2 linked regions of the Peribacillus sp. FSL E2-0218 genome follow. The protein of the gene in region 2 interacts with the protein of the main gene of each other region in a pairwise test. Links are inferred from orthologs where the notes say so. Each region holds a gene or a part of one and is shown on either strand. Other genes may lie near its edges. The genes, in order: rlmB and tsaE.

What was found.
Region 1: the proteins of tsaE (region 2) and rlmB interact in binary tests that used the Escherichia coli proteins (3 or more experiments, as listed by UniProt). The link is inferred for Peribacillus sp. FSL E2-0218 from one-to-one orthologs.

What each region holds. Positions count from the first base shown.
Region 1 is NZ_CP150304.1:105,282-121,442, reverse strand. Bases 1,793-4,646 are described here. They hold rlmB (23S rRNA (guanosine(2251)-2'-O)-methyltransferase RlmB), read right to left. Parts: upstream 3,665-4,646; coding sequence 2,921-3,664; downstream 1,793-2,920. Other genes in these bases: cysS (cysteine--tRNA ligase), read right to left, coding at 4,087-4,646; MHI53_RS00610 (Mini-ribonuclease 3), read right to left, coding at 3,661-4,083; MHI53_RS00620 (NYN domain-containing protein), read right to left, coding at 2,407-2,916; sigH (RNA polymerase sporulation sigma factor SigH), read right to left, coding at 1,793-2,321. In the rest of the region: rplK (50S ribosomal protein L11), read right to left, coding at 1-141; transcription termination/antitermination protein NusG, read right to left, coding at 316-849; preprotein translocase subunit SecE, read right to left, coding at 1,101-1,283; rpmG (50S ribosomal protein L33), read right to left, coding at 1,336-1,485; more of sigH, read right to left, coding at 1,689-1,792; more of cysS, read right to left, coding at 4,647-5,484; cysE (serine O-acetyltransferase), read right to left, coding at 5,486-6,136; gltX (glutamate--tRNA ligase), read right to left, coding at 6,510-7,967; ispF (2-C-methyl-D-erythritol 2,4-cyclodiphosphate synthase), read right to left, coding at 8,058-8,537; ispD (2-C-methyl-D-erythritol 4-phosphate cytidylyltransferase), read right to left, coding at 8,552-9,235; MHI53_RS00580 (PIN/TRAM domain-containing protein), read right to left, coding at 9,256-10,350; DNA integrity scanning diadenylate cyclase DisA, read right to left, coding at 10,571-11,644; DNA repair protein RadA, read right to left, coding at 11,647-13,035; ATP-dependent protease ATP-binding subunit ClpC, read right to left, coding at 13,232-15,673; MHI53_RS00560 (protein arginine kinase), read right to left, coding at 15,802-16,161. UniProt on the Escherichia coli protein: Specifically methylates the ribose of guanosine 2251 in 23S rRNA.
Region 2 is NZ_CP150304.1:320,651-336,956, reverse strand. What follows is about bases 6,462-9,460. They hold tsaE (tRNA (adenosine(37)-N6)-threonylcarbamoyltransferase complex ATPase subunit type 1 TsaE), read right to left. Parts: upstream 8,188-9,460; coding sequence 7,735-8,187; downstream 6,462-7,734. Other genes in these bases: tsaB (tRNA (adenosine(37)-N6)-threonylcarbamoyltransferase complex dimerization subunit type 1 TsaB), read right to left, coding at 7,043-7,735; rimI (ribosomal protein S18-alanine N-acetyltransferase), read right to left, coding at 6,569-7,021; tsaD (tRNA (adenosine(37)-N6)-threonylcarbamoyltransferase complex transferase subunit TsaD), read right to left, coding at 6,462-6,572. In the rest of the region: MHI53_RS01740 (type II CAAX endopeptidase family protein), read left to right, coding at 1-50; MHI53_RS01735 (YdiK family protein), read left to right, coding at 47-259; MHI53_RS01725 (redox-sensing transcriptional repressor Rex), read right to left, coding at 2,039-2,701; cyclic pyranopterin monophosphate synthase MoaC, read right to left, coding at 2,727-3,233; MHI53_RS01715 (ABC-F family ATP-binding cassette domain-containing protein), read left to right, coding at 3,363-5,282; more of tsaD, read right to left, coding at 5,559-6,461; MHI53_RS01615 (SprT family protein), read right to left, coding at 14,731-15,210; cortex morphogenetic protein CmpA, read left to right, coding at 15,294-15,440; MHI53_RS01605 (Tex family protein), read right to left, coding at 15,460-16,306. UniProt on the Escherichia coli protein: Required for the formation of a threonylcarbamoyl group on adenosine at position 37 (t(6)A37) in tRNAs that read codons beginning with adenine.

The sequences.
Region 1 (16,161 bases), 210 kb from region 2 along the record:
TGCTGTACGAGCGTTGAACTCCTTACAGAATCCCATGATGTTTACACCAGCTTGACCTAATGCAGGACCGACTGGCGGTGCCGGATTCGCTTTACCAGCAGGAATTTGCAATTTAACCATTTTAATTACTTTTTTAGCCACGAGACACACCTCCTTATAAGTCCGTGATGTGGTAATAGGGGTATACCCTCCCACTCATCTTGAATTCTTTATATATTAATAAAGAATGCTTGTATCGTTGAGGCCTAAAAATTGAAACATACTGACCTTTGAAATTTTACCACTTTCAAATGGCAATTTCAAGTTTTTTTCCGTTTATAATTTTTCCACTTGGTTAAAATCAAGTTCTACCGGTGTATCACGACCGAACATATTGACTAGCACCCTTACTTTTCCTTTATCTTTATCAAGTTCTTCTATCGGTCCTGCAAAGGTTGCAAATGGCCCTTCTTTAACTTGAACGGTGTCTCCGAGTTCAAAATCAACTTCGAATTTGCTTTCATCAACGCCCATTCGCTTAAGAACGACTTCAATTTCTTCCGGAAGTAACGCAGTCGGTTTGGAACCGGCTCCAGACGAACCTACGAAACCTGTTACACCAGGCGTATTCCGGACTACATACCAGGAGTCATCCGTCATGATGATTTCCACCAGTACATATCCTGGAAATACTTTCTTTTTGGTTACTTTCTTTTTACCATCTTTAATTTCTGTTTCTTCTTCTTCAGGAACTACAACCCGGAAGATCTTATCTTCCATCCCCATCGTTTCAACACGTTTTTCCAAGTTAGCTTTAACCTTGTTTTCATAACCTGAATAGGTGTGAACTACATACCAATTCTTTTCCATGTGTTAGGACTTTAACGTCCTTCCCTCCCTGCAATCGATCATTTTTCTTTATTGAGCTTTATCTTTGAACGTTTTAGCCAAAAACCCAGTTCCGGCGTCATCCCGACTTAACTAGAATATTTTGTGGTGATTCATGGTGCAGCAGTGCGCGATTTTGAACTTATTAAAAAAGACAAATTAAAAAACCCGTTTCCGGGCTTTTCTGCTGACACATATTATTCTATCACTATTATACCTTATTTTCGAATCTCTTATTCAATAACTAAGCGAATTAATTCGGAAATGCCCAAATCGACCACTGTAAAGAATAAAGCCATAAATATTACAGTCGTTACTACCACGATTGTATATTTGGTAAGCTCCTTGCGTTTTGGCCAGCTTACTTTTTGCATTTCGCGAACGACACCGCTGAAAAATTCGGTAAAACGTTTCATGAATGTATCCTCCAAGCATTAGACAGCTTCTGTCAATCTATTTATAAAACATTTATTTCGTTTCTTTATGAATTGTATGTGCATTGCATGTACTGCAAAACTTCTTGATTTCCAGGCGTTCGCCGCTTGTCGATTGTTTGCTTTCATAACTGTAATTTCTTGAACCGCAATCCGTGCAGGCAAGAACGATTTTTTTGGGCATTTAGATACACCTTTCCTATCTACTATATCCCTAAAACCTTATCACGGCTGTCTTTTATTGTCAATATCAAAGCGGGATTCACCCAGTACGGATACCGTTCGGGCGCGACTTCGGTTTCCTGACATCCATTTAAATAATTTAGTGAAAATTAAATTTCCAAGTGGAGAAGGGACAGATGAAATTAAGCGGAAAAAGCGGAGGGATTATAAACTGATTTCCCTTACTTCCAAATAGCGCTCGAGCTTTCTTTTCACCCGCTGAAGGGCGTTGTCGATTGACTTAACATGCCTGTTCAACTCTTCAGAAATTTCCTGGTAGGTTTGTCCATCCAGGTAAAGAGCCAATACTTTTCTCTCAAGATCACTCAGGAGCTCGGCCATTTTCAATTCGATATCGTCAAACTCTTCTTTGTTGATGATCAGTTCTTCCGGGTCCAGAACTTTCGTACCCGATATAATATCCATAAGAGTTCGGTCCGATTCCTCATCATAAATGGGCTTGTCCAGGGAAACATAGGAATTGAGCGGAATATGTTTTTGACGTGTTGCCGTTTTAATAGCGGTAATGATTTGCCTCGTAATGCATAGTTCTGCAAATGCTTTGAAGGAAGATAACTTATCGCCCTTGAAATCACGGACAGCTTTATACAGGCCGATCATACCTTCTTGCACGATGTCTTCCTTATCTGCACCAATCAAGAAATAAGTCCTTGCCTTTGCTCTTACGAAATTACGATACTTTTGGATCAAATAATCCAGCGCTTCACTGTCACCAGTGTGAACCAACCCTATCAATTCATCATCATCAAACTGCAGATACTTTTCGTTCAGCTTCATTCCGAATTTGAGACCCACATTATATCCCCCTGACCTGACTCAGATAGAAATATTATACAGCAGGTAAAATTTACCCGTCAATGGTTCAAATTTTCCCGCGGCGCCATTTTTCAAAAATTTCTGCCACTTCTTCACTCAAAGGAATTTTGCCAGACGGTTTTATCGTTGTCGTTTTTCTGACATCTTTCTTGATTTCCCCTTGGATTTCTTCCATTTCAATAAGCAGTTCACGCGCTGATTTCCTTAGAGCCCCTTGGCCAAAGATCACCCACTGCTCGGTGAAGTCGGAGGTGGCCACTTGAATCTGCGTTTTGACATTATTCAGCTCAATGGCCATCTTTTCTATTCTCTCATCCGCGGTTTCATTTTCTTTTGTAAAAATTACGTCAACTTTATGATTTTTGAAAATACGGGCGATTCCCTGAACATATTGGGCGTCGAATACGACAATTACCCGCGATCCGGTAAATGCCTGATATTCCGCCATCATTTCAATCAATCTATCTCTTGCGGCAGCAAGGTCCCGTTCTTTTAATTCTCTCAGTTCCGGCCAGGCCCCTATAATGTTATAACCGTCCACCAACAGAATATCCATCCCATTATTGTCCTAAAGGATTTCTTTTGCGATAGACCTCATACATCAGTAATCCGGCTGCGACTGATGCATTTAACGACGTTACTTGGCCAGCCATAGGCAAACGGATGAGGAAATCGCATTTTTCTTTCATTAACCGGGCCATCCCTTTTCCTTCACTTCCGATGACGAGGCCGATCGGCATCTTTCCATCCATGTTACGGTAGTCATCGCTGCCTTTCGCGTCAGTACCGACAATCCATACACCGCGCTCTTTCAACTCTTCCACCGCTCTCGCCAAATTGGTGACGCGTGCCACCGGGATATACTCAATCGCACCCGTCGAAGCCTTCGCCACGGTTGCCGTTAAGCCCACCGCTCTTCTTTTCGGAATAATGATTCCATGGGCCCCGACTGCATCAGCCGTTCTCATGATCGAACCTAAATTATGGGGATCTTCTACTTCATCAAGAATCATGAAAAAAGGTGCTTCTTCCCGTTCTGCCGCTTTTGCGAATAAGTCATCCAATTCCACATATTCATATGCCGCAACTTGTGCGACAACTCCTTGATGGATGCCTTCAACCATTTGGTCAATTTTTTTCTTCGGGACGATCTGCATGAATACCTTCTTTTCCTTCGCCAAACCAATTAGCGGCTGCATCGAGCCTTTTTGCGACCCCTCCGCTATCCAAATTTTATTAATATCCCGTTCGGAGCGAAGAGCTTCCAAAACGGGGTTCCTGCCGATGATATATTCTTCACTCATGGGTTCCGCCCCTTTTCTTCTTCAATGTATTCAATAGCTTTTTTTATGAGTTCTTCCATTCTTTCAATTCGGCCCGATAAATATAAATAGCCCATCAGTGCCTCAAAGGCTGTACTGTAGCGATACGTTTGCACATCCGTATTCTTCGGGACAGAACCGGATTTCGCATTTCGGCCCCGCCGAACGACAGCTGATTCCTCTTCCGATAACCAATCCGACTCCAAGAAAAAATGGATGATTTTATTTTGAGCTTTAGCCGCTACAAAAGACGTAGCTTTCTTGTGCAGCAGATTGGGCTTGACCGCTCCGTTTTGAATGAGGTGATGCCGGATATACGTTTCGTATACGGCATCACCTATATAAGCTAAAGCAAGACTGTTCAGCATTTTTGCATCTATCTTACTATCGTAATGAAGCATTCCTTACCCTCTTTTCCATCTTGTACCTTGAGGGGTATCCTCTAATATGATATTCATGCTTTTCAAGCGGTCACGAATTTCATCAGATAGCCCGAAGTCACGGTCCTTACGCGCTTGTATTCTTTGCTGGATCAAGCCTTCGATTTCTTCATCCAACAGCCCCTCCTCTTCCAGGGACAGACCCAGGACAGAAAATAGGGTACTGAATTTTTCAAGGAAAGCATCAATGACTTCCTTATGTGTATTTTTCTCCATCAAGTAATAATTTGCCTGTTTGGATAGTTCAAAAAGGATGGAAATCGCATTGGCTGTATTGAAGTCATCGTCCATTTCAGCAATGAACTGGTCTTGTAATTCATTAACCTTCGCGATCCAGGCCTCATTGTTTTCGGTCAATCCGTCGCTTGCCTGAAGACGGTGCTTTAAGTTTTGATAAGATGTCCTCAGACGATCGAGGGCTGCCTTGACATTTTCAAGCACCTCTTCACTATAATTGATGGGATGGCGATAATGGACCGATAACATGAAGAACCGTAACACTTGTGGATCATGATTCTTGATGATGTCATGAACAAGAACGAAATTCCCTAACGATTTAGACATTTTTTCATTATCAATATTTATATACCCATTATGCATCCAATAATTCGCAAAGGTCTTGCCTGTCAGTGCTTCAGATTGGGCAATCTCATTTTCATGATGCGGGAAGGCAAGGTCTTGACCTCCAGCATGAATGTCGATTGTGTCGCCCAAATACTTTTTGACCATTGCGGAGCATTCGATATGCCAGCCAGGACGTCCGCTTCCCCAAGGGCTTTCCCAAGAAATTTCACCATCCTTGGCCGCCTTCCACAAGGCGAAATCAAGGGCATCTTGTTTTTTCTCGCCGATTTCAATACGGGCCCCCACTCGCAGCTCATCGATCGACTGGTGCGAAAGCTTGCCATAGCCGTCAAACTTACGAGTCCGGAAATACACGTCCCCCTCGGATTCATAAGCGAATCCTTTTTCAATCAGTGTCGAGATGAAATCAATGATAGCATCCATGTTCTCGATTACGGTAGGGTGGGCATCCGCCTTTTTGCAACCCAGTGCAGATACATCTTCGAAATAAGCCTCGATGAAGCGCTTGGATATGGTCGGGACATCTTCCCCCAACTCTTTTGCCGCGCGGATCAGTTTATCGTCGACATCCGTGAAATTGGAAACGAAATGAACATCATATCCACGGTAATCCAAATACCTGCGAACCGTATCAAACACGATTGCCGGTCTGGCATTGCCAATATGGATGTAATTATAGACAGTTGGACCGCATACATACATTTTCACCTTACCCTCTTCCATCGGGACGAAGGTCTCTTTTTTTCTGGTAGCCGTGTTATAAATTTTAATCGTCATATTATAAACTCCTTTCTTCCTGCTTCTGTTCGGCCATTTTCGCTTTCAGGAACCTGATTTCACTTTCCATTTCCTTGAAGCGGTCGGCGATCGGATCCGGAAGATCACAATGATTTAAGTCTTTTTTGATTTTGATGCCATCTTGAATGACCACTTTGCCTGGAATGCCAACCACGGTTGAATTAGGCGGAACTTCCTTTAAAACGACCGATCCCGCACCGATTTTGGAGTTCTCCCCGATAGTGATCGAACCCAGAACCTTTGCTCCTGTTGCAATCAGCACATTATCCTTTATCGTCGGATGACGTTTCCCCTTTTCCTTTCCTGTCCCGCCAAGGGTTACCCCTTGAAAGACAGATACATTATCACCAATCTCGCACGTCTCGCCGATGACGATTCCCATTCCGTGGTCGATGAAGAAGCGTCGGCCGATGGTGGCCCCTGGATGGATTTCGATCCCGGTAAAAAAGCGGCTGACTTGGGATATGCTTCTCGCCAGGAAAAAAAACTTCTTCTTAAACAGGGCGTGTGCCATCCTATGACTCCAGATTGCATGTAAACCCGCATAAGTCAAGATGACCTCCAAATAGCTGCGCGCAGCAGGGTCTTGATCAAAAACCACTTCGATATCCTCTTTAAACATCTTGAACAAAATGATCCCCCCTATGTTCCGTACTTCTCCTGCATCTCCCATTAGCTTTTTATGCATATAAAAAAGCGTCTCTGTCGAAATAGACAGAGACGCTTCAAGCGCGGTTCCACTCTGTTTGGCATGTACGAAGCAGGTTCATCATAACCCTGTCTTTCCATCCCCAACTTTAATCCTTGTAACGGAGGACATTCCGCCTGTGCCTACTATAAGTTAGTTCAGCAAAGGACTCAAGGGTGCATTTCGGAAAACGAGAGGCTTAAACCACTTTCAGCAGGTTATGGTTCTCTCTAAAAAGCATCGTTTCCTTACTTCTCCCCATCTACGCGTTCTTTTGTAAGATTATTAAATACTATATTACATTTTTGACTAATTGTTAATATAAAATACTCTGTAGCCGTTGTTTAATTTTTTCCTTACCCAATAACGATATCGCCTTAGGCAAATCAGGACCATGTGTTTGACCGGTAACGGCAGCCCGAATTGGCATGAATAGCTTTTTCCCTTTATGGCCGGTGCTTTTTTGGACCGCTTTAATCGACTTCTTGATTTCATCGGCACTAAACTCTTCCAGACCCTCGATTTCCTGAAGGAAAGCCTTCATGACCTCCGGTACTTGTTCCTCTGCCAGCACTTCCTTCGCTTCCGCTTCGAACTCGACCTCATCCTTGAAAAACAGTTGGGATAGCTCAACGATTTCCGCCCCGAAGCTCATCTGCTCTTGATAAAGGGACACAAGGCCATGTACCCACTCTTTCTCATCTGCTGTCATTGATTCGGAAACCTTTCCGGCTTCAATCAAGTGGGGCAATGACAATTCCACTGCCGAATCAGCATCCAGTTGCTTCACATACTGATTATTCATCCACGTAAGCTTTTGCTTATCGAAAAGTGCCGGTGATTTGGACAATCGATCTGCATCGAAAATATTAATGAATTCTTCCTTCGTGAAGATTTCTTCTTCCCCGACCGGAGACCAGCCAAGTAATGTAATGAAATTGAATAAGGCCTCAGGCAGGTAACCAAGTTCTTCATATTGCTCAATGAATTGAATGATCGATTCATCCCGTTTACTTAGCTTCTTCCTGCTTTCATTCACGATCAGTGTCATATGGCCGAATACCGGCGGCTCCCAGCCGAATGCTTCATAGATCATCATTTGCTTCGGCGTGTTGGAAATATGATCATCCCCGCGAAGTACATGGGATATCTTCATCAAGTGATCATCGACAGCTACCGCAAAGTTATAAGTCGGAACGCCATCCTTTTTGACGATGACAAAATCACCAAAACCATCCGTTTCAAACGAAACGTCATCCTTGACCATATCCTTGAAAGTAAGGACTTCCCCTGCAGGAACGGCAAAACGGATGCTAGGCTTTCTTCCTTCAGCAACTAATTCCGCTTGCTCCTCCTCGGTTAAGTGCTTGCACTTTCCTGAATACTTCGGTGTTTCATTGCGCTCGACCTGACCTTCGCGTTCTGCTTCAAGCTCCTCTTCCGTGCAATAGCATTTATAAGCCAAGCCCTTATCCAAAAGCTCCTGATACAACTCCTGATAAAGGTCATTCCTTTCAGACTGACGATACGGACCATATTCGCCGCCGACATCAACGCCTTCATCCCATTCGATGCCAAGCCACTTTAAATATTTAAGCTGGCTTTCCTCGCCGCCTTCAATATTTCTTTTTTGGTCGGTATCTTCAATGCGGATGATGAATTTCCCGCCCTTGTTTCGTGCGTATAGATAATTGAATAATGCCGTCCGTGCATTCCCTATATGTAAATGTCCAGTCGGACTCGGTGCATAGCGAACTCGAATATCGCTGCTCATGATATAAATAGACCTCCCAGTCGTTCTTTTCTATTGTTCATTTTATCATTTATGGACGATTGGATAAAGGCATCCACTCTAAAAACGAATTTAGTTTGATTTAACCAATAAGACGACAGCTTGTGCCGCTATCCCTTCGCTTCTGCCCGTAAAACCAAGTTTCTCCGTAGTGGTCGCCTTTACATTGATTCTATCTGTCGTGGTATCGAGAAGCTCCGCTATCCTGACCCTTATATCCTCAATATGCGGTGCCATTTTTGGACTTTGGGCGATGATTGTACAGTCGGCATTGCCCAGTTCATATCCTTCTTTCTTTACGATTGCCCAAACATGGCGCAGCAACTTTGCCGAATCGGCATCTTTAAATTCCGGATCGGTATCCGGGAAATGCTTACCGATATCCCCTGCTCCAATTGCCCCTAGGCAGGCATCGGCAACTGTATGCAAAAGAACATCCGCATCGGAATGTCCTAACAGCCCCTTCTCATACGGGATCGTAATGCCGCCGATAATTAGTGGCCTTCCCTCAACAAGTTGATGAACGTCATATCCTTGTCCAATTCGAAACATATCAATATCCCCAATCATTTTCTTTTTTGTTTATGTAAAATCGCATCTGCAAAATAAAGATCTTCCTGAGTCGTAATTTTAATATTATCATAATTGCCCTCAATAATAACTACCTGTTCATCGATCCGTTCTAGCAAACTTGCATCGTCCGTCCCTAAAAAGGCTTCTGCCTCCGCCTGTTCATGCGCCCGCTTCAAGATGGATGCACGAAAAGCTTGTGGAGTTTGTACCGCCCACAAGCTTGATCGTTCCACCGTTTCCAATACCTTATTATCCGTCGCCCTTTTAATCGTATCCTTAACGGGGACAGCAATGACTGCTCCGCCATGAAGGGAAGCCGCTTCACATAAATCACTGATCTGCCCTTGATTGATAAAAGGACGGGCCCCGTCATGCACAAGGACGATTTCTTCTCCTGCATGCTGCAGCCCATTATAAACGCTTTGCTGGCGCTCCCCGCCGCCTTTGACGAGTTCCTTGACCTTCTTAATCCCGTAAGCGGCCATCAACTGGTTGAAATGATCCTTTTCAGCCGGGTTTATCGAAAGGATGATTTTTCGGCAGTTGGGATCATCTTCAAAGACACGGAGCGTATAGACAATAATCGGGATGCCCGATAGTTCAATAAACAGTTTATTCTTGCCAGCCTTCATTCGTTTCCCTTGTCCAGCTGCAGGTATCACTACATCATAAAACATAACGGTTTCTCCTACTCTTCTTATAATGCTTTTTCTAATAGTTTCGGTTTAGCGAATATCATTCGGCCTGCAGATGTTTGCAGTACACTTGTGACAAGGACATCAATGCGTTTTCCGATATGGTCACGTCCGCCCTCGACCACGATCATCGTACCATCATCTAAATAGGCAATGCCTTGGTTCTGCTCTTTACCATCCTTAATGACTTGTACATTCATCTCTTCGCCAGGAAGTACAACAGGTTTAACCGCATTGGCCAGGTCATTGATATTAAGGACTGCCACATTTTGAAACTCGCATACTTTATTTAAATTGAAATCGTTTGTAACGACCATTCCGCCTGATATTTTGGCAAGCTTCACAAGTTTGCTGTCCACTTCCTGAATGTCTTCAAAGTCACCTTCGTACATTTCAACCTTAATCGGAAGGTCTTTCTGAATCCTATTCAGGATATCCAAGCCTCGTCTGCCGCGATTCCTTTTCAAGGCATCCGATGAATCTGCAATATGCTGCAGTTCATTCAAAACGAATTGAGGGATGACGATCGTGCCCTCCAGAAAGCCCGTTTGACAGATATCCGCAATCCTGCCGTCGATGATGACGCTTGTATCGAGAATCTTCAGCCGCTTGCTATACCCTTCCTCATCCTCACCTGCCTCACCATCGGCATTCTTTTTCTTATTACTTTTCGTGAATAAATTCAATAGCTCATCGCGTTTTTTAAAGCCGACCTGGAACCCGAGATATCCGAACAAAAGCGTAAGGATGATCGGAACGACCGTATTTAAAATGGGAACACCGATGGCACTGAACGCGTAGCCAACCAAGAACGCCGCGAGCAGTCCGACCAAAAGACCGACACTGCCAAAAATGATGTCCGTAATCGGTATCTTAACGAGCTGTTCCTCCAGCCACTTCATAAAATAGATCACATGATCTACTGCCCAAAAAGTAATAAGATAAAAGATAATGGCACCCAACAGTACACTTACATAAGGATTGTTTAATAAAGCAATATCATCTGCATGTAAAACAACTAATAATTCAGGAATGAGTATCATACCAAGAGTTCCGCCGACTATTAAGAAGCATGCTTGTATAATGCGTTTTAACATCCCTTTCACCTCCCTCTACTCATTATTGACCAATAAAATAAAATGAAACCTTCGAAAATTCGTTTTCATTATATACGTGAAATTCACTTAAGGATTTAGTGGATTTACAAATATGACTCTTCTCTTTTTCGTAATATTAGCCTAGCACCCTGGGTTTTGGGTGTCAAAAATAAGCGCCAATCAATTTCAAGCTAATATAGGAATTTTTTGAAGTTAAGCTTTACATCCTTCTATTTGTGACCAGCTGGTTTTTTAAAATGCGAAGACCCTCTTTAATTTTATTGGCACGGACTTCCCCAATGCCTTCAACATCATCAAGGTCTTCAACCGAAGCTTTGTTGACTTCGCTAAAGCTTTCGAACTGATTCACTAAATTTTCGATGATCAATACCGGCAGCCGCGGGATTTTATGGAGGATGCGATAACCGCGGGGATGCACGGCTTCATCAAGGTGTATATATCCATGATAGCCCAAAACCTTAAGGAGGATGCTTTCATCCAGTTTTTCCTGCATGGCCAGTTCTTGAAGCCGATAAATGATTTCTTCAGGTTTTTCGTCATTTCTGGAGGTATAATCCTTGATGAGCCATTTTCCCTCCGTTTCTATATCTGCCAGGATTTCATTCATTTGCAGACGGATCAGCCTTCCTTCGGTACCAAGCTCATTCAGGTAGGTAAGCAGCTCCGCCTTGATCCTGAGAACCATTACATAGCGGTGAAATACCTGCAAAAGATCGGCATAGGTCACGATTTCCTCAAATTCGAGCGCTCCCAATACCGAGATGCTCTGCTGGAGGACCACCTTGTATTTTTCCAAGGTTTGAATGGCTAGATTGGCCTTGGCCAGTATGACTCCTATATCTTTGAGGGCATACCGGAAATTCCCCTGATATAACGTGATGACATTGCGCCGTTGGGAGATCGCAATGACCAACGACTTGGTTTCCCTTGCGACGCGTTCCGCCGTCCGGTGCCGCATCCCCGTTTCAGTCGAGGGTGTACTATTATCCGGCACCAATTGGGCATTGGCAAAGATGATCGTATCGGCTTTCTCATTCAAAATGATGGCCCCGTCCATTTTCGCCAGCTCATACAATGTGCTCGGCGTACAGGAACAGTTGATTTGGAAGCCGCCATCCACGATCATTCGCACCTTCTCGTTATATCCCACGACGATCAAGCCGCCCGTGTTTGCTCTCAGTACATTTTCAATGCCCTCCCGGAGCGGGGTGCCTGGAGCCACGATTTGCAGAATCTCCAGCTTTGTTTTTTCATACCCTTTTTTATCTGTCATACTTAACCCCCTAACGAATGTTGAAGAGCCTCCGAAACCGATGAAACCCCGACGATCTTGATACCTTTCGGCGCGGTCCATCCCCCGATATTATTAGCGGGAATTATCACCCGGTTAAATCCAAGCTTTGCCGCTTCCTGCACTCTTTGCTCTATTCGCGAAACCCTTCTCACTTCCCCTGTGAGCCCCACTTCCCCAATGATGCAATCGGTTGGGTTCGTTGGTTTATCACGGAAGCTCGAAGCGATGCTGATCGCGACAGCCAGGTCGATTGCCGGCTCATCGAGCTTAACGCCGCCAGCCACCTTTAAGTACGCATCCTGGTTTTGCAGCAGCAAGCCCACCCTTTTTTCCAGGACTGCCATGAGAAGCGAAACACGATTATGGTCGATTCCTGTCGCCATTCTCCTTGGATTTCCAAAGCTCGTAGGTGAAATCAACGCCTGAATTTCTACCAGCACCGGCCTGGTTCCTTCCATCGAGGCAACGACGGTGGAACCTGACGCTCCTTGGGACCGTTCTTCAAGGAATATTTCCGATGGATTGGCCACTTCCTCCAAACCATGTTCTTTCATTTCAAAGATCCCCATCTCATTCGTCGAACCAAAACGGTTTTTGACCGCCCGGATAATTCGATATGTATGGTGCCTTTCGCCTTCGAAATATAATACGGTGTCCACCATATGCTCAAGCAGACGCGGGCCTGCAATCGCCCCTTCCTTCGTTACGTGCCCGACGATGAAAATAGCCACTCCATTCGTTTTAGCGATGCGCATCAGTGAAGCTGTGCATTCGCGCACTTGCGATACACTTCCCGGCGCAGATGTAACCTCCGAATGGTACACCGTTTGGATGGAATCAATAATCACCAAATCCGGTTTCACCTCTGAAATCGCCTGTTGGATATAGTCCATATCCGTTTCCGCATACACGTACAGGTTTTCCGACATGCTCCCCAGCCGGTCGGCCCTCAATTTGGTCTGCTTGACTGATTCTTCACCAGATATATACAGCACTTTTTTCTGCTTATGTGCCAATTGGGAAGATACCTGCAGAAGGAGTGTCGATTTCCCGATACCCGGATCACCTCCAATCAAAACAAGCGACCCCTGGACGATCCCGCCGCCAAGGGCACGATTCAGTTCCATTAAATCCGTCTTGATCCGCGGTTCTTTTTCAGACTGAATGGTCGTTATCGGCGCAGCCTTCTCACGTTCCCCAGAGGTTCTAACCTCCGAATGGGTGAAGGCGCCTTTCCTCGCCGGTTTCACGATTTCAGTTTCCTCGACCATCTTGTTCCACTCACCGCAGCCTGGGCATTTCCCCATCCATTTCGCAGATTCATATCCGCAAGACTGACACATGAATTTGGTTTTCTTCTTCACTGCCATAATAACTCCTCTTCCTTTTTGAAAAATGCCTATAGTAAGGATATTATATCTTTGTTTTATTTAATCCTTCTTAACGTTAAGTTTTTTAAAAAAACACCCTATGTGCCCTGTTCTTTTATGCTCATTTCTACCTATGGATAAAAAACAGAGGTACACGGCAAAAATATCTGCGTGTACCTCGAAGTTAGGAATATGGTTATTCACTTACGTTGACAGGCTCGCCTTGCCTGATGGCAAATTCATTATTCACAACGTCCATCACGACCGTTTGCCCTTTTTTCACGTTCCCTTTAAGCAGCTCTTCGGAAAGGTAATCCTCTACATGCTTTTGAAGCGCCCTGCGGATTGGCCGTGCCCCATATTCTGGATCGAAGCCTTCCGTCGCAATTTTTTCCCTGGCCGCATCCGTCAGCTCCAAGAAAATTTCCTGCTCTTTCAAGCGGTTCGTCAGTTGATTGGACATTAAGGTCACGATTTGTTTTAAATGATCCTTCTCCAGTGAGTGGAAAACGATGGTTTCATCGATACGATTCAGGAATTCAGGACGGAATGCTCGTTTAAGCTCCTCTATCACTTTGCCCTTCATATTTTTGTAATCCTGGCCAGTATCCTGGATGTTGAACCCGACATACTTATCGGTTTTTAGTGCAGACGCCCCTACATTCGATGTCATGATCAGGATCGTATTCCTGAAATCGACAGTGCGTCCCTTCGAATCTGTCAGCCTTCCGTCCTCCAGTACTTGCAGAAGGATATTGAAGACATCGGGATGTGCCTTTTCTATTTCATCAAGCAGAACCACGGAGTATGGTTTCCTTCGCACTTTTTCGGTTAATTGTCCGCCCTCTTCGTATCCAACATATCCTGGAGGCGATCCAACCAGGCGCGAAGTCGAATGTTTCTCCATATATTCGGACATATCAATGCGGATCATGGCATCTTCATCCCCAAAGATGGATTCAGCTAAAGCACGGGCAAGTTCGGTTTTACCGACCCCTGTAGGCCCAAGGAAGATGAACGAACCAATTGGGCGTTTAGGATCCTTCAAGCCTGCTCTTGCACGACGTACTGCTTTAGAAACGGCAATGACGGCCTCTTCTTGACCAATCACGCGATCGTGGAGGATCGATTCCATGTTAAGCAGTTTATCGGACTCCGTTTGGGCCAGTCTCGTAACAGGAACACCGGTCCAGCTGGATACGACGTGGGCAATATCATCCACGGTCACTTCACTGTTCTCTTGCCCTTGTTTTTCTTTCCAAGTCTTTTTCGTTTCTTCCAATTGTTCTCTTAAGCGTTGTTCCGTATCGCGAAGCGAAGCAGCTTTTTCGAATTCCTGGCTCTGAACGGAAGCATCCTTTTCCTTCCGGACATCATCCAGCTTCACTTCAAGTTCCTTTAAGTTTGGCGGCGTTGTGTATGAGCGCAGCCGAACCTTGGATCCGGCTTCATCAATCAAGTCAATCGCTTTATCCGGTAAAAACCGATCCGAAATGTAACGGTCTGATAACTTGACTGCTGCATCGATCGCTTCATCAGTAATCGATACGCGGTGATGGGCTTCATAACGGTCACGCAGCCCCTTGAGGATCTGAATCGATTCTTCCATCGTCGGTTCATCAACTTGGATCGGCTGGAAGCGGCGTTCAAGCGCTGCATCCTTTTCGATATACTTACGGTATTCATCCAAAGTTGTCGCCCCGATACATTGCAATTCACCGCGGGCCAAGGATGGTTTAAGGATATTGGAAGCATCGATGGCACCCTCTGCCCCGCCGGCACCAATCAGTGTATGCAATTCATCGATGAATAAAATGATATTGCCAGCCTGGCGGATTTCATCCATTACTTTCTTCAATCTATCTTCGAATTCACCGCGGTATTTCGTACCAGCGACAACGGTACCCATATCGAGTGTCATAACGCGTTTATCACGCAGGATTTCCGGTACTTCATTATTGATGATCTGTTGGGCAAGGCCTTCGGCGATGGCCGTTTTACCCACCCCTGGTTCACCGATCAAGACAGGGTTGTTTTTTGTACGACGGCTCAATACTTCTATGACACGCTGAATTTCCTTGCTTCGGCCAATCACCGGATCCAGGCTTCCTTCCCGTGCAATCGTCGTTAAGTCGCGAGCGAGGCCATCCAGTGTCGGCGTGCTTGCATTGGAAGCCGCTGAACCTTGATGACCGCCGGATTCGTTGCTGCCCAAAAGCTGGAGAACTTGTTGACGGGCTTTATTCAGGCTCACTCCGAGATTATTCAATACTCGGGCTGCCACACCTTCGCCTTCTCTTATCAGACCAAGCAGTACATGCTCTGTCCCCACGTATGAATGACCTAACTTTCTAGCTTCATCCATGGAAAGCTCAATGACCTTCTTGGCTCTTGGAGTGTAATGGATCGTTTGCGCCGCATCCTGTCCGCGGCCTATCAAATTTTCCACTTCTTTTTGAATTTTTTCCGGCCCCAGACCGAGCGCATATAACGCTTTGGCGGCAATGCCATCGCCTTCTCGTACCAAGCCAAGCAAAATATGTTCCGTGCCGATATTATTATGTCCTAAGCGGATTGCCTCTTCTTGCGCCAATGCTAATACTTTCTGGGCTCTTTCAGTAAAACGACCAAACATCATAGGGAATTCCTCCTTAAGAATTTTTCGTTTTGAATTAAATTGCTGACAATCCTCTAAGTAATGGCAGGGGCTGCTGCTTCCCCCGCATCCATTACAGGAATATAGGTACTCACTCTAGGTCAAGGACCTCAAGAGGAGGAAGTTTCCGTGAAATTCAAGCGTTCTCGAATGAGTGCTGCCCTACGGATATCCCTTTCGTGGGATTTTAAAGATCCACCCGCGTACTTTTGTAAAAATCCTGGCTGTGTCAAAATCATCAACTCATTTAGTATGCTTTTGGAAATATTTTTTATATACCCTAAATCTATACCTAGCCTAACATCCGAGATACAGGTAGCAGCTTCCTTCGTTTCAATGATGCGAGCATTGGATAATATCCCATAGGAGCGAAAGACCCGATCTTCTAATTGTATGTGAGACGTCCTCGCTAATGCATCCCTTGCAGACCGTTCCTGGGCAATGATTTGTTGGACGACACTGGTTAGATC
Region 2 (16,306 bases):
TTGAGAAGATGCTGGATACTGCTCAAGCCTTCATCGGAGGTTTATTATGAAACGACAGTCACCCTTGTTCATCGGAATCATCTATGCAGGCTTAGGTGTCCTTTTTACGGCGATTGCGGTGCAAACCGTCAATTCGTCAGGATGGGGCATCTTCGCCTACATACTTGTCCTTATCGCGACGCTTGATTTTGGATCGGGCTTACGGATGATCATGATCCATTTTAAGATCAAGGCAGCGCAAAAAAATAAGAAAAAATAAAAAAACGCTGCAAATGTGCAGCGTTCAGTTTGTAGACAAAAGGGGTTCGGAATTAAAAAATTCCGAACCCCTTTTGAAATTCCTTTGAAATTTTGACCAAAGGTTACGAGATTTGGGCTCTTCGAGCCACTATGTTAAGCCATTTTAGGACCTTGCCATGTCCAAGTGGCCATCTTCTTTACATTCATGGCAGCGAAAGTAAGCATCGCCTGCATCGACAATTTTTTAAGTCCCCTTAAAGTAGTCCAACGCATACCATGCTTTTCTTTTGCATCTGCGAATACACGCTCAATCGTTTCTTTGCGTTTCGCATATATAGGTTTTACCTCTTGATGATGACGCAGATGATCTGCTTCTTCCACATATGCTTGCCAGATATGCCGTGTCACTACTTTTTGATGGTCTTTGCTTTCCGTACACCGTGATAAAAATGAGCATGTTGCACAAATTTGTTTGGGCGATTTGTATTCGCGATAGCCCTCTTTATTTGTTGTTGAGTACTTTAAAGTTTCTCCCGAAGGGCAAAGGTAACAATCAAAGTGTTCATCGTAAACATAGTCATGTTTGCGAAAGAATCCTTCTTTTGTACGAGGACGTGTATAGGGTAAAGCAGGTGTGATTTCTTTGTTAAATAGGTAGCTTGTAATCGCTGGTGTTTTATAAGCTGCATCTGCGGCAACTGCTTCTGGTTTTCCAACTTTCTCAATCACTTGCTCAACAAGTGGCTCCAAAATATGACTGTCATGTGTATTACCAGGTGTTACAATCGTTCCCAATACAAAACCGTTGCCGTCTGCGGCCGCATGGAATGAATAGGCAAACTGTTTTGTTCGTTCATCTTTCACATAGTAGCCACTCTCAGGATCCGTAGTACTTTCTTTAATTGCTTTGGTTTCTTCCTTATCAAATTTATCTGGTGGAAAAGGCTTCTTTCCGTGGTTTTCACGATCTTGATTGATTTCTTCTTGAAGACGTCCTTGATACGCTCGTGTTTCTTTACGAACGATTTTCTTTTCAAATTTCCGTTTATTCGCACTGGCTTTCACATGTGTGGAATCCACGAAAACGTGTTCTACACTTATTACCTTTTTATTAGCAGCTGTCATTAAAATGCGACAGAAAATCTGTTCAAACAGGTCTGTATCTTTAAAGCGTCGCTCATAATTTTTTCCGAACGTAGAGAAATGAGGCACTTTATCATGGAAACAACCAACGATAAGCCATATTGGTTTCAACTTCTTCAATCGTTTTACGCATGGAACGAATACCGAAGGTATATTGAATGAAAGTCAGTTTAACTAAAATAACTGGATCAATACTTGGGCGTCCTACCTCTGAGTACATATCTTTCACCAAGTCATAAATGAAAGTGAAGTCAATGGCAGCCTCCATTTTACGAACCAAATGGTTCGGTGGCACCAGTTGATCTAAAGTAATCATTTCAAGTTGATCTCGCTGAATAGTATCATGTTTAGAAAGCATCCTCATCACCTCAAGTTTTAATACTTCAATTTTAAAACAAAAATGACTCCAGTCAAAAGTGTTCTATCTAAAAGGTAAGACAAAGTTGATTGGAACGGAAGGTACGAGACTCCTGCGGGAAAAGCGCGTCTAGGGGAGACCCCGCAGGCAAAGCCGAGGAGGCTCCCCGACCGCCCGCGGAAAGCGAGTGCCTGGAGTGGAAATCAACGTCTAAATTGTACAGGCCATAAAAATAGACAAACTCGATTTTCATCGAGTTTGTCTACAGTCTGAACGCTGCAAATGTGCAGCGTTTTTTCATTCTTCTAATGCCGCTTCCTCCACTACCGGATAATGCTTCAAAAAGTAGATGAGCGATTGGAGCTCCACGGCAAGGTCAATGTGGTGCACCCTTATGGATGGCGGCACCGTCAGCCGCGCAGGGGTGAAATTCAATATCCCTTTAATGTCCGCTTTGACCAGGCGATCGGTAATCGTCTGAGCCACTTGTGCAGGGACTGTCAAGATAGCAGCCGTGATATTATTTTCCTGCAATAGTGTATCGATTTGGTCCATATGATAAATCGGCACGTCAGCTATTTGCTTCCCTACCTTGTCTTCAGAAACTTCAAATGCCATTTCGATCTTTGTATTATTATTTTTTATGAAATTGTAATTCAAGAACGCAGTCCCTAAATTCCCTACCCCGATCAAAGCGACTTTCGTCAGCTCATCTTGATCCAGGGTTTTCCTGAAGAAGGATAATAAATAATTGACATTGTAGCCGTAGCCTTTTTTCCCAAGCGCGCCAAAGTAGGAAAAATCGCGGCGAATGGTGGCAGAATCCACTTTTACAGCTTCGCTTAACTCTGCCGAGGAAACTCTTTGTTTTCCTGAGGAGTGTAAGTTCTTTAAAAATCGATAGTACAGTGGCAACCTTTTTGCAGTTGCCTGCGGTATCTTTGGGTCATGGTTCATCATTCTTCCCCGCCTTCACACATGCTTTTCAATCTCTATTTGTTTGATTTACTTGTCTTCTATAATCGCTGCTGGATACTCCACCGGTTTTCTCGACTAAGAATGTAGGCCCGATTACCATCCCCTTATCCAAGGCCTTACACATATCATATACAGTAAGGGCAGTCACGGATGCAGCTGTTAACGCTTCCATTTCCACACCTGTACTCCCTTTGGTCTTGGCTTCCGTTTCAATCCCAAGTCTATATCCCTTTGGTTCCTTTTCCCAATCAAAGGCTATATTGACCCCCTGCAGTGCAATGGGATGGCACATCGGGATGATATTGGACGTATTCTTGCTGGCCATGATTCCCGCAACTTGGGCGACAGCCAAAACATCACCCTTTTTCATTTTCTGGTTGGTGATCGCTTCATATATTTCATCGTTCACCATAATGCTCGATCGAGCCGTGGCCGTCCGGGTCGTTTCCGGCTTGGCACTCACATCGACCATTTTTGCCCTGCCTTGATCATTGAAATGCGTCAAGTCTGCCATTAAATAACCCCTCCTAAATAATACACTATTATTCCACTTTATGTAACAGCTTGTTTTGGCCCGGAACCAAGCTATTGCCGATAATAACTATAATACGTTACACTAACAATAATCAATTGAGGTGAAACTATGATTTTATTACAAATCAATCAACTATCAAAATATTACGGAGCTGAACTTATTTTATCAAACATGAAGCTCGAAGTTCAGAATAAAGATCGAATTGCACTTGTCGGGCGGAATGGTGCGGGTAAATCCACATTGCTGAAAATCATAGCCGGCCAGCTATCGCATGATGGCGGTGAAATCATCAAGCCAAAAGGTGTCACGATCGGCTACATGGCACAGGATACCGGCCTTGAATCCGAGCTGACCATCTGGGATGAGATGCTGACCGTATTCAAGGATCTTATGGATCAAGAGAAGGAGCTGCGCCGCCTTGAAGCGGATATGGCCAAGCCTGATATCTTTGGAAATGAAGCCGTGTACCAAAAGGTGCTCAACGAATATGACGCACTGATGGTCGCATTCAAGGAAAAGGGCGGTTATCAGTATGAAGCGGATATCCGTTCCGTATTGCATGGCCTTCAGTTTGCAGACTTTGACTACTCTACCCTGATTTCCACATTGAGCGGCGGCCAAAAAACGAGGCTTGCGTTAGGGAAGCTGTTGCTAAGGAAACCGGATATATTGATACTCGATGAGCCGACGAACCATTTGGATATCGAAACCCTCTCATGGCTTGAACAATATTTACAGAGCTATCAAGGCGCTGTCCTCATCGTTTCCCATGACCGTTATTTCCTCGATAAAGTGGTCAATCAGGTTTATGAAATTTCCCGCAATAATATGAAAAAGTATTATGGGAATTATAGTTCCTACCTGGAGGGAAAAGCCGAGGATTATGAGCGGGACATGAAGCTGTTCGAGAAACAACAGGGGGAAATCGAAAAGCTCCGCGACTTTGTCCAACGGAACATCACAAGGGCGTCGACCACGAAAAGGGCGCAAAGCAGGCGCAAACAGCTTGAAAAGATGGACGTGCTGGACAAGCCGCAAGGTGATGAGAAATCCGCCAATTTTTCATTCCAGATTGAGAAGCAAAGCGGAAACGAAGTGCTCCACCTTCAGGATTTGGCGATCGGTTACGAAGATGAAACGGTTTCCAAAAACATTAACTCGCGGATGACGAAAGGCGAAAGCATAGCGCTAGTCGGTCCGAACGGGGTTGGAAAATCGACATTACTGAAGACGATCATCTCCAAGCTGCCTGCACGTGCCGGATCTTTCCGTTTCGGAACGAACGTCGAGGTCAGCTACTACGATCAAGAACAAGCCAACCTTATTTCCAATAAGCGCGTACTCAATGAATTATGGGATGACTATCCCCTTAAACCGGAAAAGGATATCCGCACGGTTCTCGGGAATTTCCTTTTTAGCGGGGACGATGTTTTGAAAACCGTGTCCACTTTAAGCGGCGGGGAAAAGGCCCGGCTGGCGCTGGCCAAGATGATGATGGAGAAAGGGAATTTCTTGATACTGGATGAGCCCACGAACCATTTGGATCTCGACAGTAAATTGGTGCTTGAAAATGCGTTGATCGATTATCCGGGAACGATACTTTTCGTCTCACATGACCGTTATTTCATAAATAGAATTGCCACCAAGGTCATCGAGCTCTCCAAGGAAGGCAATGAGGAATTCCTTGGTGATTATGATTATTATGTAGAGAAAAAACAAGAGCAAGCGGAGATCAAGGCGCTTGAACAGGAAAATCAAGCGAAAATCGTAGATGTGGCTGTCGAAAAAACGAATTACAAGATCGATAAGGAAGCTAAAAAGGCTGAACGGCAGAGAAAGCGGCGGATAGAGGAAATCGAAGCGGCCATGGAGCAGCTTGAAGCCGAAATAAACGAATACAATGAACTCCTTTGCGACCCAAATGTCTTTCAGGACCACGAAAAGGTGATGGAGGTCCAAACAAAGCTCGATCAAGCCCAAGAAACATTGGACCAGCTCCTCGAGGAATGGGCGGAACTGGAAGAATGACAAAAGACCAGAGTCTGATGACTCGGTCTTTTCTTTTTGAATGAAAAAGACAATTAAAGTTATCCACACATTTATTAACAAAACAATTACCCTTCACTAGCGAACAATTAGAGTTATACACATTATCCACAGAAACATATCCACTTATCCACATAATCACCTGTTTATACACATGACGTTCGATTTCCCCAAAATAATTATCCACAGAATATTCTATTTTTAATAAAACGGGGCAAAAAACAGGATCCCTCAATAGGGATCCTGTCTTCTCATTCTTTAAAACATTTCTATATCCAATCCAGGGTTTCCGTTCAAATCCATTCCGGAGCGTTTACCCTTTTCGAACATTACACTTCCAGCAGCACCGATCATCGCCGCATTGTCCGTGCAAAGATAAAGGGGAGGGATGGATAGATCGATAGGCAACTCCAAAAATGCCTCCGTTAACGCTTCCCTTAGCCCTTTATTCGCAGCAACTCCCCCTGCAAGCAATACCTGTTTAACATTGTACTCTTTGGCAGCCTTCACAGCCTTCACGACGAGAACTTCTATTACGCTCGCCTGGAAGCTGGCAGCCAAATCTTCAGGTTCAATCTTTTCCCCGCGCTGTTCTGCATTATGCAAAGTATTGATCACGGCGGATTTCAATCCACTGAAGGAAAAGTCATAGCTGCCTTCCAGCCACGCCCGGGGAAGCTTCAATGAAGGTGAACCCATTTGGGCAAGCCTATCGATATGCGGACCGCCTGGATAAGGAAGCCCCAAGGTCCGTGCCACTTTATCATAGGCCTCCCCTGCTGCATCATCACGCGTCTCCCCTATCACCTTGAAGGAGCCCGGTTCTTCCAAAAGGACCAATTCGGTATGGCCGCCTGAAACGACCAAAGATAATGCAGGGTATTCAATTTCCTGAATAAGCCGATTCGCATAAATATGGCCGGCAATATGGTGTGTCCCTACAATCGGGAGTCCATGGGCGAAAGCCACCGCTTTAGCCGCATTCACACCTATCAGGAGTGCCCCTACCAGACCAGGGCCCTCTGTAACAGCTATCGCATCCAAATCTTCATAGCTCACACCTGCCTGGAGCAGGGCTTCTTCAATTACAATCGTAATTTGCTCCACGTGATGACGCGAGGCTATTTCAGGGACGACCCCGCCAAAACGTTTATGGCTTTCTATTTGTGAAGCCACGACATTGCTTACTATCTCTGTTCCATTTTTGATGACCGCAGCCGCGGTTTCATCACAGCTCGTTTCTATTCCTAATATAAGTTGATCTGTTTTCATGCAAAATTCACCCACATAACATAAGCATCTTCTAGATTATCTGTATAATAATTCTTCCGGATTCCACCCTTTTGAAAACCTAGCTTTTCATAAAGTGTAATGGCCACTACATTACTGACACGAACTTCAAGAGTCATCCTCACCACACCCATGGCAATGGAGATCTCAACCATCTTCCTGAGCAAGGCTTCCCCAAGCTTTTGCCCTCGATATTCGGGCAGAATGGCAATATTGGTGATGTGCGATTCATCGATGACGATCCATGCACCGCAATAACCGGCAATTTTCCCCTCGTCCTCTATTACCATGTATACGGCATATTGATTATGATTCAATTCATTATAAAAAGCTTCCCGGCTCCAAGGCAGAGTAAAGGACTGTGTTTCCACGTGCAGCACTTGGTCGATATCTTCCGTTTTCATCTTTCGGAACGTCATTGTTTTACTCATAATAATCGGTCGCTTTCTTTTTTATTTCCCCTGCTGTTCAAGCCACTTAGCTTCTGCTTCCGCCATGCGTATATAGTTCGGTACAAACTTGTGAATATCCTCTTCCGTCTTGTTAAGGCCAAGGAAAGCCAGTTCGCTTGGTCTTGAGTTGAAGGACTGTATCGGGGCAAATACGGCTGATTCGCCCAGTGAGTCCGTGATTGCCTCCCGATGGATATCTGCATCTTGGCCAACAAATAAAATGGGACGATCCAATCCCTTCAATCGTTTCGCCCATTCAGAGGATAGGATATTACAATCTTCCATCACCGTTTTTAACAGATTATTGTCCATTTCATATAGACCGGTATAAATCTGCCCTCTTCTTGCATCGAACAAGGGAGAAATCAGCCCATTAAAATGGCGTCCATTAGCGGCCAATGCTTCCAGACTCGAAACGCCTGATAACGGTATTTGAAGCGTCCAGGCCAAAGTTTTGGCGATTGTCACACCAATCCTTACTCCTGTATAAGAGCCTGGCCCCTTGGCGACCACTATCTTGGTCAATTCCTTTGGAGCGGTATCACAATCCTTAAGCAGCGTTTCAATGGCCGGCATGACCCGAACTGAATGATTTTTCTTCAAATTTGTCGTGTACTCTCCAATTACCTGATTGCCATCCACAAGGGCGACCCCTAATGTGAAGTTCGATGTATCTATCGCTAAAACTTTCATCAAATAATCTCCTTACATAACTTTACATACCGGTCACCTTTAGGTTCCAGGACAATCCGCCTGCTAGTATCACCGAGACGATAAATATAGATGGTCAGGATTTCATCTGGAAGCTGATCCTTTATTATATGTGCCCATTCAACGACAGTCACACCATCACCTTCAAAATATTCATCGAATCCTAAATCTTCTTCGGATTCACTAACCCGGTATACATCCATATGAAATAAAGGCAATCGGCCCATGTATTCCTTTATAATCGTAAAAGTTGGGCTGTTTACCGTTCTGGAAACGCCTAACCCTTTGGCCAGGCCTTTGGTAAATGCCGTTTTCCCTGCACCCAAGTCGCCTTCCAAGGCCAATACATCACGGCTTGAAAGCCTTTGGGCCAGCTTCTGTGCAAACTGCGCCGTTTCTTCTTCATTTTGAGAAATCCATTCAACATGCTGCATATATCAATCACCTTTTATCATTATTAGCAAAATCATCATCCGGATTTTGACGTGAACCAGAAACGATATTTAACACGATGGTCAAAGAGCTCTATATGTAGTTTACCTTGTTTCAAAAGAAGAAACAAATAAGTTAAGGTCTTATTATTCGCATTTTGGATAAAACAAAAAAACGAAACATAAGTTTCGTTTTTTTCATGATTGCGGGGACAGGATTTGAACCTGCGACCTTCGGGTTATGAGCCCGACGAGCTACCGGACTGCTCCACCCCGCGACGGTATAAATGATGCTTTATGAAATTGATTACAGCTTGGCGGCGTCCTACTCTCACAGGGGGAAACCCCCAACTACCATCGGCGCTGAAGAGCTTAACTGCCGTGTTCGGAATGGGAACGGGTGTGACCTCTTCGCTATCGCCACCAAACATATAATCATTTTCCAGTACATCTCTTATCATAACATATATGATTTTGAAATGCAAGAGGGAATTTTCATTCCTTCAAAACTAGATAATAAGAAGGCCTTTCATTTTTTAAAGCGTTGGTTAAGTCCTCGATCTATTAGTATCAGTCAGCTCCACATGTCGCCACGCTTCCACCTCTGACCTATCAACCTGATCATCTTTCAGGGATCTTACTAGCTTGCGCCATGGGAAATCTCATCTTGAGGGGGGCTTCATGCTTAGATGCTTTCAGCACTTATCCCGTCCGCACGTAGCTACCCAGCTATGCCTTTGGCAAGACAACTGGTACACCAGCGGTGCGTCCATCCCGGTCCTCTCGTACTAAGGACAGCTCCTCTCAAATTTCCTGCGCCCGCGACGGATAGGGACCGAACTGTCTCACGACGTTCTGAACCCAGCTCGCGTACCGCTTTAATGGGCGAACAGCCCAACCCTTGGGACCGACTACAGCCCCAGGATGCGATGAGCCGACATCGAGGTGCCAAACCTCCCCGTCGATGTGGACTCTTGGGGGAGATAAGCCTGTTATCCCCGGGGTAGCTTTTATCCGTTGAGCGATGGCCCTTCCATGCGGAACCACCGGATCACTAAGCCCGACTTTCGTCCCTGCTCGACTTGTAGGTCTCGCAGTCAAGCTCCCTTGTGCCTTTACACTCTACGAATGATTTCCAACCATTCTGAGGGAACCTTTGGGCGCCTCCGTTACTCTTTAGGAGGCGACCGCCCCAGTCAAACTGCCCACCTGACACTGTCTCCCACCCCGATAAGGGGCGCGGGTTAGAATTTCAATACAGCCAGGGTAGTATCCCACCAACGCCTCCACCGAAGCTAGCGCTCCGGCTTCTCAGGCTCCTACCTATCCTGTACAAGCTGTACCAAAATTCAATATCAGGCTGCAGTAAAGCTCCACGGGGTCTTTCCGTCCTGTCGCGGGTAACCTGCATCTTCACAGGTACTATAATTTCACCGAGTCTCTCGTTGAGACAGTGCCCAGATCGTTACACCTTTCGTGCGGGTCGGAACTTACCCGACAAGGAATTTCGCTACCTTAGGACCGTTATAGTTACGGCCGCCGTTTACTGGGGCTTCGGTTCAAAGCTTCGCTTGCGCTAACCTCTCCCCTTAACCTTCCAGCACCGGGCAGGTGTCAGCCCCTATACTTCGCCTTGCGGCTTCGCAGAGACCTGTGTTTTTGCTAAACAGTCGCCTGGGCCTATTCACTGCGGCTTTTCCGGGCTATTCACCCTAAAAAGCACCCCTTCTCCCGAAGTTACGGGGTCATTTTGCCGAGTTCCTTAACGAGAGTTCTCTCGCACACCTTAGGATTCTCTCCTCGCCTACCTGTGTCGGTTTGCGGTACGGGCACCTTACATCTCACTAGAGGCTTTTCTTGGCAGCGTGGAATCAGGAACTTCGGTACTATATTTCCCTCGCCATCACAGCTCCGCCTTAATGGAAACGGGATTTGCCTCGTTTCCGGCCTAACTGCTTGGACGCGCATATCCAACAGCGCGCTTACCCTATCCTTCTGCGTCCCCCCATCGTTCAAACGATGTATAGGTGGTACAGGAATATCAACCTGTTGTCCATCGCCTACGCCTTTCGGCCTCGGCTTAGGTCCCGACTAACCCTGAGCGGACGAGCCTTCCTCAGGAAACCTTAGGCATTCGGTGGAAGGGATTCTCACCCTTCTTTCGCTACTCATACCGGCATTCTCACTTCTAAGCGCTCCACCAGTCCTTCCGGTCTGACTTCAACGCCCTTAGAACGCTCTCCTACCATCGACACCCTACGGTGTCAATCCACAGCTTCGGTGATACGTTTAGCCCCGGTACATTTTCGGCGCGGAGTCACTCGACCAGTGAGCTATTACGCACTCTTTAAATGGTGGCTGCTTCTAAGCCAACATCCTGGTTGTCTAAGCAACTCCACATCCTTTTCCACTTAACGTATACTTTGGGACCTTAGCTGGTGGTCTGGGCTGTTTCCCTTTCGACTACGGATCTTATCACTCGCAGTCTGACTCCCAAGAATAAGTATTTGGCATTCGGAGTTTGACTGAATTCGGTAACCCGTTGGGGGCCCCTAGTCCAATCAGTGCTCTACCTCCAATACTCTCATCTTGAGGCTAGCCCTAAAGCTATTTCGGAGAGAACCAGCTATCTCCAGGTTCGATTGGAATTTCTCCGCTACCCACACCTCATCCCCGCACTTTTCAACGTGCGTGGGTTCGGGCCTCCATTCAGTGTTACCTGAACTTCACCCTGGACATGGGTAGATCACCTGGTTTCGGGTCTACGACCTCATACTCATTCGCCCTATTCAGACTCGCTTTCGCTGCGGCTCCGTCTCATCAACTTAACCTCGCATGAAATCGTAACTCGCCGGTTCATTCTACAAAAGGCACGCCATTACCCATTAACGGGCTTTGACTACTTGTAGGCACACGGTTTCAGGATCTATTTCACTCCCCTTCCGGGGTGCTTTTCACCTTTCCCTCACGGTACTGGTTCACTATCGGTCACTAGGGAGTATTTAGCCTTGGGAGATGGTCCTCCCTGCTTCCGACGGGATTTCTCGTGTCCCGCCGTACTCAGGATCCACTCAGGAGGGAACGAAGTTTCAACTACAGGGTTTTTACCTTCTTTGACGGACCTTTCCAGATCGCTTCATTTACCCCGTTCCTTTGTAACTCCATGTTGAGTGTCCTACAACCCCAAGAGGCAAGCCTCTTGGTTTGGGCTAATTCCGTTTCGCTCGCCGCTACTCAGGAAATCGCGTTTGCTTTCTCTTCCTCCGGGTACTTAGATGTTTCAGTTCCCCGGGTCTGCCTTCAGTACCCTATGTATTCAGGTAAAGATACTGTTCCATTACGAACAGTGGGTTTCCCCATTCGGAAATCTCCGGATCAAAGCTTACTTACAGCTCCCCGAAGCATATCGGTGTTAGTCCCGTCCTTCATCGGCTCCTAGTGCCAAGGCATCCACCGTGCGCCCTTTCTAACTTAACCGTTAAAAAAGTCTTACAGATGCTTTGAAAAAATTAATTGCCTTCTATCTATTATCTAGTTTTCAAGGAACAAAGTGGAGAGAATTCATCACATCGTGATGCCTCTACCTTCATTGAATGAATTACTCATTCAAAACTGAACAAAACAAAAGCGCACTCGTATTATCCTTAGAAAGGAGGTGATCCAGCCGCACCTTCCGATACGGCTACCTTGTTACGACTTCACCCCAATCATCTGTCCCACCTTAGGCGGCTGGCTCCATGAAGGTTACCTCACCGACTTCGGGTGTTACAAACTCTCGTGGTGTGACGGGCGGTGTGTACAAGGCCCGGGAACGTATTCACCGCGGCATGCTGATCCGCGATTACTAGCGATTCCGGCTTCATGCAGGCGAGTTGCAGCCTGCAATCCGAACTGAGAATGGCTTTATGGGATTCGCTTACCTTCGCAGGTTTGCAGCCCTTTGTACCATCCATTGTAGCACGTGTGTAGCCCAGGTCATAAGGGGCATGATGATTTGACGTCATCCCCACCTTCCTCCGGTTTGTCACCGGCAGTCACCTTAGAGTGCCCAACTGAATGCTGGCAACTAAGATCAAGGGTTGCGCTCGTTGCGGGACTTAACCCAACATCTCACGACACGAGCTGACGACAACCATGCACCACCTGTCACTCTGTCCCCCGAAGGGGAACGCCCTATCTCTAGGGTTGTCAGAGGATGTCAAGACCTGGTAAGGTTCTTCGCGTTGCTTCGAATTAAACCACATGCTCCACCGCTTGTGCGGGCCCCCGTCAATTCCTTTGAGTTTCAGCCTTGCGGCCGTACTCCCCAGGCGGAGTGCTTAATGCGTTAGCTGCAGCACTAAAGGGCGGAAACCCTCTAACACTTAGCACTCATCGTTTACGGCGTGGACTACCAGGGTATCTAATCCTGTTTGCTCCCCACGCTTTCGCGCCTCAGTGTCAGTTACAGACCAGAAAGTCGCCTTCGCCACTGGTGTTCCTCCAAATCTCTACGCATTTCACCGCTACACTTGGAATTCCACTTTCCTCTTCTGCACTCAAGTTCCCCAGTTTCCAATGACCCTCCACGGTTGAGCCGTGGGCTTTCACATCAGACTTAAGGAACCACCTGCGCGCGCTTTACGCCCAATAATTCCGGACAACGCTTGCCACCTACGTATTACCGCGGCTGCTGGCACGTAGTTAGCCGTGGCTTTCTGGTTAGGTACCGTCAAGGTACCAGCAGTTACTCTGGTACTTGTTCTTCCCTAACAACAGAACTTTACGACCCGAAGGCCTTCTTCGTTCACGCGGCGTTGCTCCGTCAGACTTTCGTCCATTGCGGAAGATTCCCTACTGCTGCCTCCCGTAGGAGTCTGGGCCGTGTCTCAGTCCCAGTGTGGCCGATCACCCTCTCAGGTCGGCTACGCATCGTCGCCTTGGTGAGCCATTACCTCACCAACTAGCTAATGCGCCGCGGGCCCATCTATAAGTGACAGCGTAAACCGTCTTTCCATCTTCCCTCATGCGAGAAAAGAACGTATCCGGTATTAGCTCCGGTTTCCCGAAGTTATCCCAGTCTTATAGGCAGGTTGCCCACGTGTTACTCACCCGTCCGCCGCTAATCTCAGGGAGCAAGCTCCCATCGATTCGCTCGACTTGCATGTATTAGGCACGCCGCCAGCGTTCGTCCTGAGCCAGGATCAAACTCTCCGAAGAAATGTTTGACTTGCTCATTTGCTTTTTTGATAGTGTGTGCTCACTTAAAATTTAACGTTGGCGCTTTGTTTTGTTCAGTTTTCAAAGAGCAATAATGGAGCGGGTGAAGAGAATCGAACTCTCATCATCAGCTTGGAAGGCTGAGGTTTTACCACTAAACTACACCCGCATTTATATTTTCTTGAAATGTTACGAGAAAGGATGGTCGGGAAGACAGGATTCGAACCTGCGACCCCTTGGTCCCAAACCAAGTGCTCTACCAAGCTGAGCTACTTCCCGTAAAAAAATGGTGCGCCCGGCGGGAGTCGAACCTACAACCTTCTGATTCGTAGTCAGATGCTCTATCCAATTGAGCTACGGGCGCTAATTTCTATGATGTTAATGGTGCGGCCGAGAGGAGTCGAACCTCCACGGGGTTTCCCCCACTAGGCCCTCAACCTAGCGCGTCTGCCATTCCGCCACGACCGCGAAAGCGACTTCGTAAGTATAACACCCTTTTCATCTTGATGTCAAGAAGAAAATTATCAGTGCGGGTGAAGGGACTTGAACCCCCACGCCTTGCGGCGCCAGATCCTAAGTCTGGTGCGTCTGCCAATTCCGCCACACCCGCATACAAAATGGTGAGCCATGAAGGATTCGAACCTTCGACCCTCTGATTAAAAGTCAGATGCTCTACCAACTGAGCTAATGGCTCTAAAATAAAAATGGCTGGGCTAGAAGGGATCGAACCTTCGCATGACGGAATCAAAATCCGTTGCCTTACCGCTTGGCTATAGCCCAATGACTTGTGATAATTAACAGTCAGGTTAATATTATATCACAATAACTTTATTTTAGCAAGTGTTTCTTAAAAAAATAATGGCGGTCCCGACGGGAATCGAACCCGCGATCTCCTGCGTGACAGGCAGGCATGTTAACCGCTACACCACGGGACCATGTTGATATGTAAGAGAGTGACCCATACGGGATTCGAACCCGTGTTACCGCCGTGAAAGGGCGGTGTCTTAACCGCTTGACCAATGGGCCTTGATATAATATGTAACTGGCGGAGAAGGAGGGATTTGAACCCTCGCGCCGCTTACGCGACCTACACCCTTAGCAGGGGCGCCTCTTCAGCCTCTTGAGTACTTCCCCAAAAAAATGGCTCCGCAGGTAGGACTCGAACCTACGACCGTTCGGTTAACAGCCGAATGCTCTACCACTGAGCTACTGCGGAATAATGTAAATGGGTTCCTTTTTCATGCTCAAGGACCTTCGTGTTTGTCGTGAAGAACAAGTTGTTATCTTGTCGACTCTTATGATTATAAAGAGGTTGCAACTTAAAGTCAAGCGTTCTTTTGTGTTTTTTTATATTTTTGTTTCACCCTCTAAAAACCCCCGGTAGATCAAGGTTCCGCGGCATTTTCCACATACGAAACGGGAGGTGTCAATTCGTTTTTTTCTCATATATACCTGCTGACAGTCTTTACATTTATATTGAATCGTATTCATTTTTCTCTTTAATTGATTTGATGGCAGCGGCTTGCAAAATCTCGGAGCCCCTACCTCCATGAGTAAACGCTTGAAGTCCGCATCACGATGCTGATACCCCTTTTTTCCGATGTGAAGGTGATAATGGCATAATTCATGCTTTATGATACCAATGATTTCGTCGATCCCGCGTTCATCAAGATACTTCTTGTTAATTTCGATATTATGTGATCGCAATAAGTATCGACCTCCTGTCGTTCTAAGGCGCGGATTAAAACTGGCAAGGTGTTTAAATCTCCTATTAAAGTCTTTCAACGATATTTCCTCTACTAGCTTTTGCAATTCCCGATTATCCATTTCCCCCTCCTATTCCCTGGTAACAGGACAACCCATTATAACATAGACTAATAATACAAGAGGAGACTAAGGGAGGAAAAGCTATGCCTAATTGGTTCCAGAATCAAATTCGTAAAGCCTTTTATGAAAAGGATTATCATCAAGTGAAGATGTTGAATCAATGCTGGTTTTTTTATCAAAGGAAAGAAAGCCCCGGTTATATATATCCCAAAAAAACTCCTTCCAATTAAAGAAGGAGCTTGCCGCAAGCTAGTTTTGTTCCTTTGGTTCGAGCATCGTCAAAGATACCCTTTGCTTTTGAGCGTCGACTTGTTCGACCCAAACCGTCACCACATCCCCAACGGCCACTATATCCAGCGGGTGCTTAACGAACCGATTGCTAAGTTTTGATATGTGCACCAATCCGTCTTGTTTAACACCAATGTCCACAAACGCACCGAAATCCACGACGTTCCTCACTGTACCTTGCAATTCCATTCCAACTTGCAGATCCTCCATTTTCAGCACATCCTGCTTAAGCAGAGGTTTTGATAATTCATCCCGAGGATCTCTTCCCGGCTTCAGTAAATCCTCTATTATATCTTTGATCGTGATTTCCCCAATGTCCAATTCATCGGCCAATTGAGCTGGGTCTAATTTGGTTAACTCCGCATTCAATGCGTCATCGCCTAAATCAGCTGAAGTGAACCCCATCTTCTTCAACAGCTTATTGACGGCACCGTAGTTCTCTGGATGGATCGCGGTTTGATCCAAAGGCTCTTCGCCATTAATGATACGCAGGAACCCTATGCATTGTTCATACGTTTTCGCACCTAGCCTTGGGATTTTCTTCAATTCCTTCCTGCTTGAAAACTTCCCTTCCGCTTCCCTTTTCTTGACGATATTTTGAGCAACGGATTTTGATAAACCAGCTACATATTGCAATAAGGAAGATGAAGCGGTATTGACGTTCACTCCCACTTGGTTAACAGCTGTTTCCACGACAAAGGAGAGGGATTCGCCCAGTTTTTTCTGGGAAACATCATGTTGATATTGGCCTACCCCAACTGATTGGGGGTCAATCTTCACAAGTTCAGCTAATGGGTCTTGAAGCCTT